2 regions of the Nonomuraea sp. NPDC050404 genome follow, and region 2 is predicted to be linked to the other one. Evidence: riboswitches for the same ligand, from Rfam matches in the RefSeq annotation. Region 2 holds a riboswitch; the other holds the start of a gene.

Region 1 (7,745 bases), on a different contig from region 2:
GGCCAGCCGCCGGGCCAGCCGCCTGCCGCCCATCCGCCAGACGTCCTCGCCGTCCAGCAGCACCCGGCCCGAGGTGGGGCGGCGGGCGCGGTACAGGGTGCGCAAGAGGGTGGACTTGCCCGCGCCGTTCGGGCCGACGAGCGCGACGACCTCGCCGGGCGCCACCTCCAGGCTCGCCTCGCGTACCAGGTCACGGCCGGAGACGGTGACGCCCACGCGTTCGACCCGCAGGGTCCCCGGCGTCGTCATCGGGCGGCCCTCCGGCGCATCAGCCACAGGAAGAAGGGGCCGCCCACGAGTGCGGTCAGTACGCCGATCGGGACCTCCTCGGGAGCGATCACGGTGCGCGCCGCCAGGTCGGCGGTGATCAGGAAGGCCGCGCCGAGCAGGGCGACGGCCGGCAGGGCGCGGCGGTGCTCGGCGCCGACCAGCAGGCGGGCGATGTGCGGCAACATCAGCCCGACGAACCCGATCGAGCCGCTGACCGCGACGATCGCGCCGACCACCAGCGCGACGAGCACGAACAGGGCGGCGCGGAAGCGGTGCACGTTCAGGCCCATCGAGGCGGCCGCCTCCTCCCCCGCCAGCAGCAGGTTGAGCGGCCGGGAGACGCCGAGCAGCGCCACCGTCCCGAGCAGCACCGCCGCCGCCGGGATGGGCACCAGGTCCCAGGTGGTGCCGCCGAAGCCGCCCAGCATCCAGCGCATCGCCGACTCGGCCTTGCGCGGTTCGCCGGAGGTGACGATGAGGTAACTGGCGATGGCCGAGAGCACCTCGGCGGTGGCGACTCCGGCCAGGACCAGCCGTACGGTGGTCATCCGCCCTCCGGAGCGGGCCAGGACGTACACCGCCGTCAGGGCGGCCAGGGCGCCGGCGAAGGCGGCCAGCGGCAGCGAGAACGCGCCGAACAACGAGAGGTTCAGCACCAGCACGGTCACCGCGCCGACGCTCGCCCCGGAGGAGACGCCGAGCAACATCGGGTCGGCCAGCGGGTTGCGTACCAGGGCCTGCAGCGCCATCCCGCACACCGCCAGGCCCGCGCCGACGATCCCGCACAGCAGGACGCGCGGCACGCGCACGTCCATCACGATCGTCTCCCGCACCGGCGGCCAGGCGGGCTCGATCGCGGCGGGCACGATCCGGTGCAGCACGATCGCCCACACCTCCCCCGCCGCCAGCCCGACCGACCCGGCCGCGATCCCGGCCGTCGCCGCCACCACGAGCGCCGCCCCCAGCAGGACCAGCACCATCCCGTACGGCAGGCGCACGGCACGGGCACGCGGCTCGGCTTCGGGCTCCGGCCGCGATGCCGTGGCCCCGCTCACGAGAAGCGGTCGGGGTGAAGCTGACGCGCCAGCGACTCCACCCCCTCCGGCGCCCTGACGCCCAGCACCGTGGACGACAGCGGCAACACCGCGAACCGCTGCTCCTTGATCGCGGGCACGTCCTTGAGCGCCGGGTTGGCCAGCAGGAACTTCTTCTTGTCCGCCACGGTCTGGTCGCCGTAGTCGTAGATCACGATCGCCTCGGGCGCGCGCTCGGCGACCTGCTCGAACGACACGTCGCCGAACGCCTTGTCCAGGTCGGCGAACAGGTTGGTGCCGCCCGCCCGGGTGATCATGTCGTTGCCGATGCCGGCGCCGCCCGCGGTGAAGGCGGTCTTGTCGCCGCTGTCGTACACGAACACCTTGACCTTCCCGGCGTCCCCGACCTTGCCCTTGACGCCGTCGAGCACGCCGCGCAGCTCGGTGACGAGCCGCTCGGCGCGGTCGCCGACGCCGAAGATCCGGCCGATCGTGCGGACCTCCTCCTCCAGCAGGTCCATGGTCACCGGCCCGGACGGGCAGGCCTCCAGGTTGAGGAAGGAGTGGATGCCGGTCTTGGCCAGCGCGTCCCTGCCGCGCCCCTGTTTGTCGTCGAAGGCGCTGTCGAAGCCGCCGTAGACGAAGTCGGGCTCGGCCGACAGCAGCGCCTCGTACGAGGGGTACTCCTCGGCCAGCACCTTGACGCTCTTGTACGCGGCCTCGTACCGCTGCGGGACGCGGTCGTCGAGATAGGCGGTGCCGGCCATCGACTTCTCCAGCCCGAGCGCCAGCAGGATCTCGGTGACGTGCTGGTTCATCGTGACCGCCCGCCGCGGCGGCTGCCGGTAGGTGGTGTTCACGCCGCAGTTGGCCACCGTGACGGGGAAGCCCGCGGCGGCCGGTGCGGGTGCGGCGTCAGGTGGAGGGCCTCCGCAGCCGGCCACCAGTCCGGTGATCAGCAGGGCGGACGCCAGAAGGCGGAAGGGGAGCGAGCGTCGGCTCGTCATGGGCGCGACCTTTCCTGACGGCATGACCCGGGACGGGATCGCAGGAGAAGGCCCGCATGGCGGGCAGCGGCAACACCTCACGCCGTACGCGCGGCATGGCCGTCACCATCCTCTCTTGGGGAGATCCGCCCCAATTTCCTCGAGGAGGCGACCGCGTGAGTCTCCTGGCTCTCGGGTCGACGCTCTCCCCGGCCTTCCCGCCCATGGGCAGTGGCCTTCGTCGGGGATCGCTCACCGATCACAGTGGCGGGACCGCGCCGGATTCACACCGGCTTCCTCTGTTCCGCCGTCGCCTTCGCCCGGAATCGTCTCACACCCGCGCCCACCGCTGTTCGCGGGCCGCCGTCGCAGGATTGTTATCGTTATCAGCCAACGCCTTGTCGGCAGCATCTTCTGAACGGTTCCGGCTGGCCACAGGCGTTGATGCCGGTTGACGAACGTTGCTGTTAACGTTATCAATTCCCGGAACGCAGCCGTGCGATCGAGGGGAGATCATGAGAGAGCACGCGCGACCCATCCGCAGTGCGCGATGGCGGGCGGCGGTCGCCGCGGTCCTCCTTCTGAGCTCGGCCGCGTGCGGCGCCCCGTCCGCGCGGAGCGACGGCAAGCTGGTGCTCACGTTGTGGCACGGCTTCACCGAGGCCGACGGCAAGATGTACGAGAAGCTCATCGGCGACTTCAACCGGGCCAACCCCGACATCGAGATCAGGCCACAGGCCAACACCTGGGACGTGATCGCGAACAAGCTGCTTCCGGCGTTGTCGGCGAACCTGGGCCCCGACATCGTGGCCCAGCCGACCTCCTCCGCGGTGACGTACATCAAGAAGGCGGCGTTCGTCCCGCTCGACGGGCACTACCGCGAGCACGCCGCCGACGCGGCGAACTACGTCCCGGCGGCCGTGCAGGCCTCGAAGGTGGACGGCAGGAACTACGGCGTGCCGTTCGCCTTCGCGCCCGACATGCTCTACTACAACAAGACGATGTTCGAGGCGGCGGGCCTCCATGAGCCGCCGAAGACCTGGGACGAATGGGTCGAGGCGGCCAGGAAGCTGACCGTCGACCAGAACGGCGACGGCGTCCCCGAGCAGTACGGCCTGGCCCTGACCAGCCACGGCGCCGCCTCTCAGGTGATCTGGAGCGGCATGCTCGCCCAGAACGGCGGCGGCGTGATCCGCGACGGCCAGGCCGTGTTGTCCGGCCCGCGCAACACCGAGACGCTGACGTACTGGCAGAACGCGGTGCGCGAGCACCGGATCTCCCCCGCCGGGATGGACGACCTCGCCGCGACCGACCTGTTCGCGGCCAAGAAGGCGGCCATGATCGTGCTCGGGCCGTGGATGGCCCAGCGCTCCAAGCAGGCGGGCATCGACTACGGCATCGCGCCCATCCCGGCGGGCCCGCGGGCGAAGTCGGTGGGCACCCACTCGATCAGCATGTACGCCACCGTCCAGGCCGACGAGGCGAAGCTGGCGGCGGCGGACCGGTTCTTCGCCTTCTTCAACGGCAAGCAACGCCAGATCGAGTGGTCGGTCGGCTCCGGCTGGCCGCCGAACAGGACCGACGTGAGCCCGGAGGAGTTGTCCGCCAACCCGGACGTCGCCTCGATCTCGAGGTCCAGCGAGGACGCGGTGGTCGACTTCGGCGGGGTCGTCGACTACACGGGCGTGAGCACCGACTTCGACACCGCGACACAGAAGTCGATCACCGGTGAGCCCGTCTCCCGGGTGCTCGCCGAGTCGCACCGCAAGATCCAGGCGAAGCTGAACGAGGAGCGGGAATGACGGCCACGGAGCAGGGCGCGCGCGCCTACCGGGCGCCCCGGCGACTCGGCGGCAACGGGCCACGGCGGGCCGGCGGCGCCGAGGCGGGCAAGGGCCGGCGGGCCGCGTCGTTCCTGGCGCCCGCGATCGTGCTGCTGGCCGTCTTCCAGTTCTGGCCGATCATCCAGACCCTGCTGGTGTCCTTCACCGACTCCAGCGGGTTCAACGAGGCGAACTGGGTCGGCCTGGACAACTACCTGAAGATCGCGACGGATCCGGAGGTCCGGCAGTCGTTCCTGACCACCGGGATCTACGCGCTGCTGTTCACCCCGTCGGTCGTCGTGGTCGCGCTGCTCGGGGCGCTGCTGCTGAACCGCAAAATGCCGATGCGCGGCCTGGCCAGGACGGTATTCTTCATGCCGTTCGTCATGTCGTTCGCGGTGGCGGCGCTGGCCTGGCAGTTCCTGCTGGACCCGAACGTCGGCCTGGTCAGCCACTGGCTGGGCAACGTGGGCGTGCACCTGGGCGACCTGCTCGAATCGCCGACCTGGGCGATGCCGACCGTGGTGTTCGTCGCGGTGTGGAAGATGTCCGGCTTCTACCTGATCATCTTCCTGGCCGGCCTGCAGGCCATCCCGCGCCACCTGTACGAGGCGGCGCAGGTGGACGGCGCCGGAGTGCTGCGCCGGTTCACCTCGGTCACCCTGCCGGGCCTGATGAACAGCCTGGAGTTCGTGATGATCTTCGCGCTCATCGCCGCGCTGCAGGCCTTCGACCAGATCTACATCCTGACCAAGGGCGGCCCCTACCGCAGCACGGAGACCGTGGTGATGACGCTGTTCACCGAGGGCTTCGGCAACCTCGAACGCGGCATCGCCTCCGCGCTGGCCATGACGCTGATGCTGATCACGCTGGTCTTCAGCGCGATCCAGTACCGGTGGTTCGGACGACGTGAAGGAGATCAGGGATGACGGCCGTGACCCGTACCTGGACCGGCCGGATCCTGCTGCTGGTCCTCACGCTGGCGGCGATCGCGTTCATGGTGCTGCCGACGCTGATCGTGTTGCTCACCGCGTTCAAGTCGCAGGCGAACATCGACCGGTGGCCGCCGACGCTGCTGCCGGGGGCGCCGACGCTGGACAACTTCGCCACCATCCTGGACACGCTGCCGTTCGCCAGGATGTTCCTCAACAGCCTCGTGTTCGCCGGCGGCGTCACGGTGCTGACCCTGATCTTCGACTCGCTGGCGGCCTACGCCCTGGCCAGGATCGACTTCCGCGGGCGGCGCACGCTGCTGCTGGTGCTGATCGCCACCCTGATGGTGCCGTTCCAGGCGACGCTGATCCCCGTCTACCAGATCGTGGCCGACCTCGGCTGGGTCAACACCTTCCAGGGGATGATCGTGCCGCGGGCGGCCAGCGTGTTCGGCATCTACCTGCTGCGGCAGTTCTTCGTCGCGCTGCCCCGCGACCTGGACAGCGCGGCCCGGCTCGACGGGGCCGGCGAGTTCCGGGTGTTCTGGTCGATCGTGCTGCCCAACGCCCTGCCGGCGCTGATCACCCTGGGGCTGTTCTCGTTCGTCAACAACTGGAACGACCTGCTCTGGCCGCTGATCTTCACCACGACGCCCGAGATGGCCACCGCCGTGTCCGGCCTGTCGCTGCTCACCGGGCAGTCGGGGACGGCGCCGTACGGGGTGATGATGGCCGGCGCGCTGATCACCACCGCACCACTGGTGATCGTTTTCCTGTTCTTCCAGCGGCGCTTCGTCGAGGGCGTGGCAACCACGGGGATGAAATGACCAAGAGATGGTATGAGTCGGGCGAGCTGCATTTCGCGCTCGGCATCGAGGACACGTTCGTGCCGCAGCCGGCCCCGGGGGCCCGGCCGGTGGACGAGTACGAGCTGACCCAGCACTACGAGCAGTGGCACGGCGACCTCGCGCTGGCCAGGGAGGCCGGGGCCACCCAGATCCGGTACGGCGTGCCCTGGCACCGCGTGCAGCCCGAGCCCGGCACGTGGGACTGGTCCTGGCTGGACCGCGTGGTGGGCAGGCTCACCGAGGTCGGCCTGACCACGATCGTGGACCTGATGCACTACGGCACCCCGCTCTGGCTGGAGGGCCAGTTCGCCGCGCCCGACTACCCGAAGCGGGTGGCCGAGTACGGCGCCGCCGTCGCCGACCGGTACCGGGACCAGCTGTCGATCTTCACGCCGATGAACGAGCCGCTGCTGACGGCCCGGTTCTGCGGCCGGTTCGGCTACTGGCCGCCGTACCTGACGGGCGACGACGGCTTCGTCCGCCTGCTCGGCGCGCTGTCCGACGGCATCGTGCGCACCCAGCACGCGATCGGCGACGTCAACCCCGGCGCGAGTTTCATGCACGTCGAGGTCTCCTCCCGCTACGAGGCCGGCGGGCACGAGGACTCCGAGGAGCTGGCCTTCCTGCGGCACTCGGCCTATGTGGTCGAGGACCTGGTCACGGGCCGGGTGGACGCCGCCCACCCGCTGGCCGGCTACCTGACCGGGCACGGGATGACGGACGACGACCTCGCCTTCTTCCGCGCCAACCCCGCCGTGCCCGACGTGATGGGCGTCAACTACTACCCGCAACACTCGACCGAGCGGTTCGTGCCGGGCATGTCGCGCGGCGGGCAGCCGTTCGAGCTGCGCCCGCCCGTCAACGGCTGGACCGGCGGCCTGGCCGAGGTGCTGACCGCGTTCGCCGAGCGCTACGGCAGGCCCGTCCACCTCAGCGAGACCGCCTGGACCGGCACCCTCGCCGAGCGCGCCGCCTGGCTGGACGCCTCGGTCGCCCGCTGCCACGAACTCCGTGAGCAGGGCCTGGACCTGGTCGGATACACCTGGTGGCCGGTGTTCGACATGGTCGAGTGGACCTACCGGCAGGGCGACGGCGCGCCCATGGACTACCGCCTGCCGATGGGGTTGTGGCGGCTGGAAGAGCAGGCCGACGGGCGGCTCGCCCGGGTGCGCACCCCGCTCGTCGACCGTTTCGCGAATCACTGCAGAGGAGTTGCCCCGTGCTGAACGCACGCGTCGCCATCGACCGCGAATTCCGCATCTCGCCGGTACGCCGCAGGACGTTCGGCTCGTTCGTCGAACACCTGGGCCGCTGCGTCTACACCGGCATCCACGACCCGGGCCACCCGACCGCCGACGCCGACGGCTTCCGCGGCGACGTCATCGAGCTGACCCGCGAGCTGGGCGTGAGCACCGTGCGTTACCCGGGCGGCAACTTCGTCTCCGGCTACCGCTGGGAGGACGGCATCGGCCCGGTCGCCGACCGGCCGCGCCGCCTCGACCTGGCCTGGCACAGCACCGAGCCGAACACCGTCGGCGTGGACGAGTTCATGCGCTGGGCGCGCAAGGCCGGCGTGGAGCCGATGATGGCGGTCAACCTCGGCACCAGGGGCATCCAGGAGTCGGTTGACCTGCTCGAATACTGCAACGTCGAGTCCGGCTCGCACTTCTCCGACCTGCGGAGGCGCTATGGCTCGGCGGAGCCGTACGACGTGCGCATGTGGTGCCTGGGCAACGAGATGGACGGGCCGTGGCAGGTGGGCCACAAGACGGCGCGCGAGTACGGCAGGCTGGCCGCGGAGACCGGGCGGGCCATGCGGCTGGTCGATCCGAACCTGGAGCTGGTCGCCTGC
Region 2 (7,745 bases):
TGACCAGGTCGGCCCGCAACCCGTCCACCTCGAACGCCGCGCACACCGTCGCGATCTGCCGCAGCCGCGCGTCGGGCAGCCGGACGCCGGGCACCCGCCTCCTGGCCTCGGCGATCCGGGCGGCCAGCGCCGCCTCCTCCCGCGCCCACCGGGCCGCGAACGCCTCGGCGTCGGCGTCGAAGGCCAGCCGCCGCCGCACCACCTCGGCCCGTTCGGCGGGCTCCCGGGACGCCTTGACCTCGACGGTCAGCCCGAACCTGTCGAGCAACTGCGGGCGCAGCTCGCCCTCCTCCGGGTTCATGGTGCCCACGAGCAGGAAACGGGCGGCGTGCCGGACGGAGACGGACTCGCGTTCGACGTAGCACATGCCCAGCGCGGCGGCGTCGAGCAGCAGATCGACGAGGTGGTCGTGAAGGAGGTTCACCTCATCCACGTACAACACGCCGCGATGGGCGGCGGCCAGCAGGCCGGGCTCGAACGCCTTGACCCCCTCCGTCAGCGCCCGCTCCACGTCGAGCGAGCCGACCAGCCGGTCCTCCGACGCGCCGACCGGCAGTTCGACCAGCGTGGCGGAACGGATGATGCCCTCGGCGCCGGGCTCGTGCGGGCCGTCGGGGCACTCGGCGGCGGGCGCGGCGGGATCGCAGGCGAAACGGCAGCCGGGCACCACGTCCACGGCGGGCAACTGGGCCGCCAGCGCCCGTACGATCGTGGACTTGGCCGTGCCCTTCTCCCCGCGTACGAGCACCCCGCCGACCCTGGGTGAGACGGCGTTCAGCACCAGCGCCAGCTTCAGGTCGGTGAGGCCGACGACGGCGCTGAACGGATAGGTGACGATCAAAACTCAGACCTTTCGGTTGACATGCGCGACCCGCCAGCCGTCTCGCGTGGCGGTCAGCTCGGTGGTGGACAGGGGCGCGAGGTCGAAGCGGGCGGCGGCCGGGGGATCCAGCCGGAGCGCGTGCCCGAGCGCCGCCCTGATGGTTCCCACGTCACAGACGGCGACCACCTCCTGGGTCTGGTACGCGCCACGCCCGTCGTGCGTTTCGCGCCAGCCGGGTCCGTCGCGCAGGGCTCCGCCGCGCAGGGAGTCCAGCCAGGCCGCCACCCGCGCGGCATGCGCGGCCGGGCTCTCACCGCCGTGCGGCGCCGAGCGCGGGTCGGCCGGCCAGTTCGCCAGCGCCTCCGGCTCCTCCCGCGCCACCCGCTCGTACGGCAGCCCCCGCCACCGGCCGCAGTCCGCCTCCCCGAGCGCCACGCATACACGCGGCTCCGGGCAGCCGAGGGCGATCGCGGTCTGCCGCGCGGCCCGCGCCGGAGCCGTGAACACCAAACGCGAATCCACGGCCACACCCCCGGCCCGTTCCGTCAAAGGGCCGGGGGCTCGGTGCCGCTCGGAAAGCAGCCCCCCAAGGGTGGCGGCGGCCCTGGTCAGGGACGCGGAGTCGGCCTCGTCGCCGTCATCGGGGAAGCACGCCGCGCGCATCCCCGCCGTCGTGGCGTGCCGGACGAACAACACTCCGATCAACTCGGCGATCAGCCCGGCGACGGCGCGGCGGCGGGCCCGGGAGCCGGTACGGACGCCGCTCGCCGGGCGGCCCGGTCGCTCACCCAGCCGAACAACACACCGAAGGCCGTCCAGAAGACGAGTTGCGTGCCGATCGAGGCGATCCGGAACTCCCACAGCAGCGTGGCGGGGAAGCCGTCGGGCACCTCGTCGATCGCGGGCAGCAACGACCACGCCGCGACCACCGGAACGAGGAAGGCGACCGCCGACCAGACCCAACGGGCCCACGGATCCTTCGTGGAGACCCGCCGGGCCGTCGCCACCGCGATCGCCGTCGCGGCCAGCCCGACGAGGACCATCACCACGTACAACAGCGTGCGGCCGCCGATCGTGTCCGGGTCGCCCACGGCCGGAGGATTAGCCGGATATTTCAGGAAAGGGACGAGGACAACCGCGCCGAACACCGCCGTCGCGGCGGCCAGCGCCAGAGGACCGTCCGAACGTGGCCCGACCCGCCCGCGCAGGCCCGCGAACACGAGCGCGAAGACCCCGCCCATGGCGAGCCCGTACAGGCCGGTCGCCAGGAAGAGCCCGGCCTTCTGCGCCGGCCTGCTCACCTCGGCCTCCTCACCGTGCGAGTGCGCCGCTTCTCCGCCGTCCGCGGGCGCCGCCCCTTCAGCCTCAGTGTCCTGGGCGGCGGCCGCCTCTTCGAGGGCGATCGCGCTGTCGACGTGCGGCTCCCCATAGAGGAAGGCGAAGCCGCCCGCGAGCAATCCGGCCAGCAGGCCCACCAGCAGGCCCCTGACCAGCAGGGTGCGTACCATGCCGGGCTCTAGTGGCAGGGCACGCCGAGCAGGTGCCGCCCGTCGTGCATCAACTCGTGCAGGAAGGTGCCCGTCTGCGAGACGGCGCCGTTGTCCATCAGGACGAGATACGCGACGAGCAACAGCAGCGGCACGGCCAGCAGCCAGGGGCGCAGGCGCGGAAAGGGAATCACGGAAGGAGTGGTGAGCCCACTCATGGAACCTCCTCAGGGTTGTCGCGTCCCATGTCGTGAGGTCACGGTCGCCAAGCGACCTGGCTCCCGGGATCTACGTCCCGGATACAGTGGCGCGTCCGCACCGGCATCTCACCGGATTTCCCTTGGACAACCGTGAAATCTACCGGAACGTATCCTTTCATCCGGTTCGAGTCAACAGCGGGAACGGCCCCTTATCAATCGGGCATCCCGGCGGCGGAGAGCATACGATGCAACCGTTTGCGGCCCTGATCCTGGTCAGATGTCCCGGAAGCATCTAGATCACTGCAACTGGTTGATTTATGCTCCGGATGTTCCGAGCCGGGTAGGGAGCCGCCCCATGCTGAGCCGTCGTGACGCCATGCGAGTCGTGGCGATGTCCGCCGTTGCCGTTCCGGTGCTCAGCACGGGAACGGCGCACGCCTCACCGGTGCCGCCGGCAGGGGGCGATCCGTGGGGGCTGGCCAACCTGATCGCGGCGCGGGTACGTCCGCCGAGATTTCCCCGCCGGCGGTTCGACATCAGGAAGTACGGCGCGGTCGGGGACGGGGTCACCGACTGCACGGCGGCCATCCGCGCCGCGATCAGGGCGTGCCATGCGGCGGGCGGCGGGCATGTGGACGTGCCCGAGGGGCGGTACCCGACCGGGGCCATCCACCTGCTGAGCAACGTGGACCTGCATGTCGGGGAGGGTGCCAGGCTGCTGTTCAGCACCGATCCGAAGGCGTACCTGCCGCTGGTGCTGACCAGGTTCGAGGGCGTCGAACTCTACAACTACTCGCCGCTGATCTACGCCTACGGCCAGCGGAACATCGCGGTGACCGGGTCGGGGGTGCTCGACGGGCAGGCCGACCAGGATCACTGGTGGCCGTGGAAGGGTTCGGGCGACGACGGCTGGGAGCCGGGCGAGCCGCACCAGGCCGCGGCGCGGACCGCGCTGTTCGCGCAGGCAGAGCAGGGGGTGCCGGTCGAGAAGCGGTTGTACGGCGAGGGCGGCTACCTGCGCCCGTCCTTCATCCAGCCCTACCGGTGCCAGAACGTGCTCATCGAGGGCGTCACCATCGTCGCCTCGCCGATGTGGGAGATCCACCCCACGCTGTCGCAGAACGTGCTCGTCCAGGGCGTCACGGTCCAGACGCACGGCCCGAACAACGACGGCTGCAACCCCGAGTCCAGCAAGATGGTGGTCATCCGCGACTGCACGTTCGACACCGGCGACGACTGCATCGCCATCAAGTCGGGCCGCAACGCCGACGGCCGCCGGGTCAACGTGCCCAGCGAGTACATCCTCGTCGAGGGCTGCACCTTCCGTGAGGGGCACGGCGGCATGACGATCGGCAGCGAGATGTCCGGCGGCGTGCGCCAGGTCTTCATCAGGGACTGCTCGATGTCCAGCCCCAACCTCGACATCGCGCTGCGCTTCAAGACGAACTCCGTGCGCGGCGGCTTCATCGAGGGCTTCCACGCCAGGGACCTGGAGATCGGCCAGGTCGGCGGCTCGGTCATCGACATCAACTTCAACTACGAGGAAGGGCCGGGACACGGGTTCAACCCCGTGGTCGGCGGGATCGACGTGCGGAACATGACCGTGAGCACCGCCAACCGGGCGCTCAACCTGCGCGGGTACGCCGACGCGCCGATCCGTGACGTCACGCTGACCGACGTGAACTTCGGCACGACCGCGACGCCCGTCCGGGTCGAGCACGTCGAGAACCTGGTGCTCAAGAACGTCCTGGCCAACGGGGAACCGCTGATCGTGCCCTGATCCGCGCTCGTTCCTTCGCCGCCCGCGATCATCGCGGGCGGCGTTGTGCTGTTCTCGCAATATTTCGGCGTGTAGGTGAAAATTTCATATCTCCCTTTCCGGGTGCACACGCAGGTGGGGCCGCCGGTCAGGGAGAAGGCTTTGCCGGGATCTTCACAGCCGGGTTCGGAGCGTTGACAACCCCGCGCAATGCGCCCGATACTTTCGCCACCGCACCGATACTTTCATTGTCGAGAACCTCTCGTTTCACGCTGGTCGCCCCCTGTCAGCCTCGCGAGGAGGAAGCACGCACATGAATTACTGGAAAGGCCGGAGACAGCTCATCGGCCGTGCCTGCGCCGTCGTCGCGGCGCTGGCCCTGACCCTGGCGATGCCCGGCATCGCGCACGCCGCCATCACCACCAACCAGACCGGCAACAACAACGGCTACTTCTACTCCTTCTGGACCGACAGCCAGGGCACGGTCTCGATGGAGCTGGGGTCCGGCGGCAACTACAGCACCTCGTGGCGCAACACCGGCAACTTCGTCGCGGGCAAGGGCTGGAACCCCGGCGGACGCAGGACCGTCACCTACTCGGGCAGCTTCAACCCGTCAGGCAACTCGTACCTGACCCTGTACGGCTGGACGAGGAACCCGCTGATCGAGTACTACATCGTCGACAACTGGGGCACCTACCGGCCCACGGGCACGTTCATGGGCACGGTCAGCAGTGACGGCGGCACGTACGACATCTACAAGACGACCCGCTACAACGCCCCCTCCATCGAGGGCACCAGGACCTTCGACCAGTACTGGAGTGTCCGGCAGTCCAAGAAGACCGGCGGCACCATCAGCGCCGGCACCCACTTCGACGCCTGGGCCAGTAAGGGCATGAACCTGGGCAACCACGACTACATGATCATGGCCACCGAGGGCTACCAGAGCAGCGGCAGCTCCAACATCACCATCGGAGGTTCCGGTGGCGGTGGCGGAGGTGGCGGTGGTGGTGGCGGAGGTGGCGGTTGCACCGCGACGCTCTCCGCAGGTCAGCAGTGGAGCGACCGGTACAACCTCAACGTCTCGGTCAGCGGCTCCAGCAACTGGACCGTGACGATGAACGTGCCGTCGCCCGCGAAGATCCTGTCCACGTGGAACATCAGCGCCAGCTATCCCAGCGCCCAGACCCTGACCGCCAGGCCCAACGGCAACGGCAACAACTGGGGCGTTACCGTCCAGCACAACGGCAACTACACCTGGCCGACGGTCTCCTGCAGCGGAGGCTGACCGGCAGACGGCTCCAGCGGGCGCGGCGGCTCTCCGGCCGCCGCGCCCGCTCGTGCGCTCGGCGGGCCTTCCGGTCCGCGCTCGTGCGCTTGGCGGGGCCTCCCGGCCCGCGCTCATGTGCTTGGCCGGGCTTCCCGGCCCGCTCGTGCGCTCGCTCAGCGGCGGTGGGTGGCGTCGCTGCGGTAGTCGGTGTACGTGTACGGGTTGTCGAGGATCTTGGTCGCGGGCACGTCCGGGTTCATGCCCTTCTCCCACGCCTCCTCGCCCATCTCCCCCTTCAGGTGCTCGATCGTCCGCTCGATCCCGGCCCGCGCCGCGCCCAGGTCGATGCCGACGAGGCGGTGCTCGTGCTTGACCACCCGCCCGTTGACCAGCACGGTGTGCACGTCGCCGCGCTGCGCCTGGAACGCGACGTGGCCGAACGGGTTGAGCAGCGGGAACGACACCGGTGACGCGTCGTTCTTGATGAGCACCAGGTCGGCCTTCTTGCCGGGCTCGACGGTGCCGAGGTCGTCGCGGCCGATGGCCTGCGCGCCGCCCCGGGTGGCCCAGTCCACGACCTGGTCGGCGCGGAGGGCGCAGTGCGTGACCGTGTCGCCCTTGGAGTGCGACTCCAGGTGCTCGCGCGAGCGGTCCGCGCCGAGCGTCGAGCGCATGGCGGAGAACAGGTCGCCGCTCCACCAGACGCTGGTGTCCATGGACAGCGAGACCGGGATGCCGTGCGAGCGGATCGCCCAGGTGGGCGGGTAGCCCTGGCCGGCGCTCTGCTCGCTCTCGGTGGAGACCGAGATCGAGCCGCCGGTCGCCGCGATGCGGTGGTAGGAGTCGGCCGACAACGAGGCGGCGTGCACGTAGATGGTGCCGGGGCTCATGTAGCCGTGCTCGTACATCAGCCGGATGCCGTCGTCGCTGGTGGCGCCCCAGACGCCGGCGTGCGTGGTGACGGTCACGCCGAGGTCGCGGGCGACCTCGAACGCGGGCTGCTCGGGGAAGGACGGGTCGCCGAGCACGTCGAAGGCGATCTGGAAGCCGAGCAGGTCGTCGCCGGTGATCCGGCGGCGCACGAAGTCGCGGAACTCCGGCGCGGTGGCCCACTCGGCGGGAGGTTGCTGGATGTTGCCGTACGCCAGCACGTACCGGCCCGGCACGCCCTGCAGCGCGTCGGCGGCGGCGTCGGCGTGGTCGGGAGTGCGCAGGCCGTGCGACCAGTCCACGACGGTCGTGACTCCGGCGTCCAGGGCCTCGATCGCGGCCAGCGTGTTGCCCGCGTGCACGTCCTCGGGCCGGAACAGCTTGCCGTACTCCAGGTAGAACCAGACGAAGTACTGGGTGAGGGTCCAGTCGGCGCCGTAGCCGCGCAGCGCGGTCTGCCACATGTGCCGGTGGGTGTCGATCATGCCGGGCATGACGATGCCGCCGGTGGCGTCGATCTCGGCGGTGCCCTCGGGCACGTCCAGCGAGGGGCCGACGGCGCTGATCCGGTCGCCGGCGACGAAGACGTCCGTGCCGGGCAGCACCCGACGGCCGTCCATGGGCAGTACGGTGCCGCCGCGCAGCACGACGGGGCGTCCTGCCCCGAACTCGGTCGGCTGGCTCATGGGTCGGCCCTCCTCAAGGCACGGGGGTGGGCGAACGGTTGTCCGCTGCGCGGTCAGCCATTCGCCGTAACTCTACGATCGGCGGGATTGCTGTCAAGAGGCTGCCCTGCCCCGTGGACTTCATGTCCCAGAAGTAGCAGGATGTGTCCCAAGTCACTCGCGGACGACTGTCCGTATGGCGAACGGAAAGGGAGCCGGATGACCGAAGACGACGTGCCGAACGGGCGGGCGGAGAACGGACCGCTGTCCGGCGTGCTGGTGGCGGACTTCTCCCGGGTGCTGGCCGGGCCGTACGCCACCATGCTGCTGGCCGACCTGGGCGCCGACGTCGTCAAGGTCGAAGGGCACAAGGGGGACGACACCCGTGGCTGGACCCCGCCGGTGCGGGGTGAGACGTCCACCTACTATCTCGGCGTCAACCGGGGCAAGCGCTCGATCGCCCTGGACCTGCGCGACGAGGACGACGCGGCGGCGGCCAGGGAACTGGCCAGGCGCGCGGACGTGCTCATCGAGAACTTCCGGCCCGGCGGGCTGGCCAAGTACGGCCTCGACTTCGCCGCCGTCCGCGCCGCCAACCCCGGCATCGTGTACGC

What was found. A riboswitch is a leader RNA that binds a small molecule or an ion and turns the genes downstream of it on or off. The one in region 2 is predicted to bind cobalamin.
Region 1: linked by a shared signal. The riboswitch ahead of AB0I81_RS25935 (ABC transporter substrate-binding protein) and the one ahead of AB0I81_RS42670 (CbtB domain-containing protein) in region 2 are both predicted to bind cobalamin.

The regions. Positions count from the first base shown of each region.
Region 1 covers NZ_JBFAKB010000009.1:182,859-190,603, reverse strand. The annotation lists gene AB0I81_RS25945 (ABC transporter ATP-binding protein) at 1-249, opposite strand, end outside; gene AB0I81_RS25940 (iron ABC transporter permease) at 246-1,325, opposite strand; gene AB0I81_RS25935 (ABC transporter substrate-binding protein) at 1,322-2,311, opposite strand; cobalamin riboswitch at 2,469-2,591, opposite strand; gene AB0I81_RS25930 (ABC transporter substrate-binding protein) at 2,806-4,092, shown strand; gene AB0I81_RS25925 (sugar ABC transporter permease) at 4,089-5,042, shown strand; gene AB0I81_RS25920 (carbohydrate ABC transporter permease) at 5,039-5,872, shown strand; gene AB0I81_RS25915 (family 1 glycosylhydrolase) at 5,869-7,119, shown strand; gene AB0I81_RS25910 (alpha-N-arabinofuranosidase) at 7,113-7,745, shown strand, end outside.
Region 2 covers NZ_JBFAKB010000020.1:85,563-93,307, reverse strand. The annotation lists gene AB0I81_RS42685 (VWA domain-containing protein) at 1-841, opposite strand, end outside; gene AB0I81_RS42680 (histidine phosphatase family protein) at 845-1,519, opposite strand; gene AB0I81_RS42675 (CbtA family protein) at 1,537-2,331, opposite strand; gene AB0I81_RS42670 (CbtB domain-containing protein) at 2,340-2,528, opposite strand; cobalamin riboswitch at 2,561-2,690, opposite strand; gene AB0I81_RS42665 (glycoside hydrolase family 28 protein) at 2,866-4,290, shown strand; gene AB0I81_RS42660 (glycoside hydrolase family 11 protein) at 4,583-5,554, shown strand; gene AB0I81_RS42655 (amidohydrolase family protein) at 5,710-7,152, opposite strand; gene AB0I81_RS42650 (CoA transferase) at 7,351-7,745, shown strand, end outside.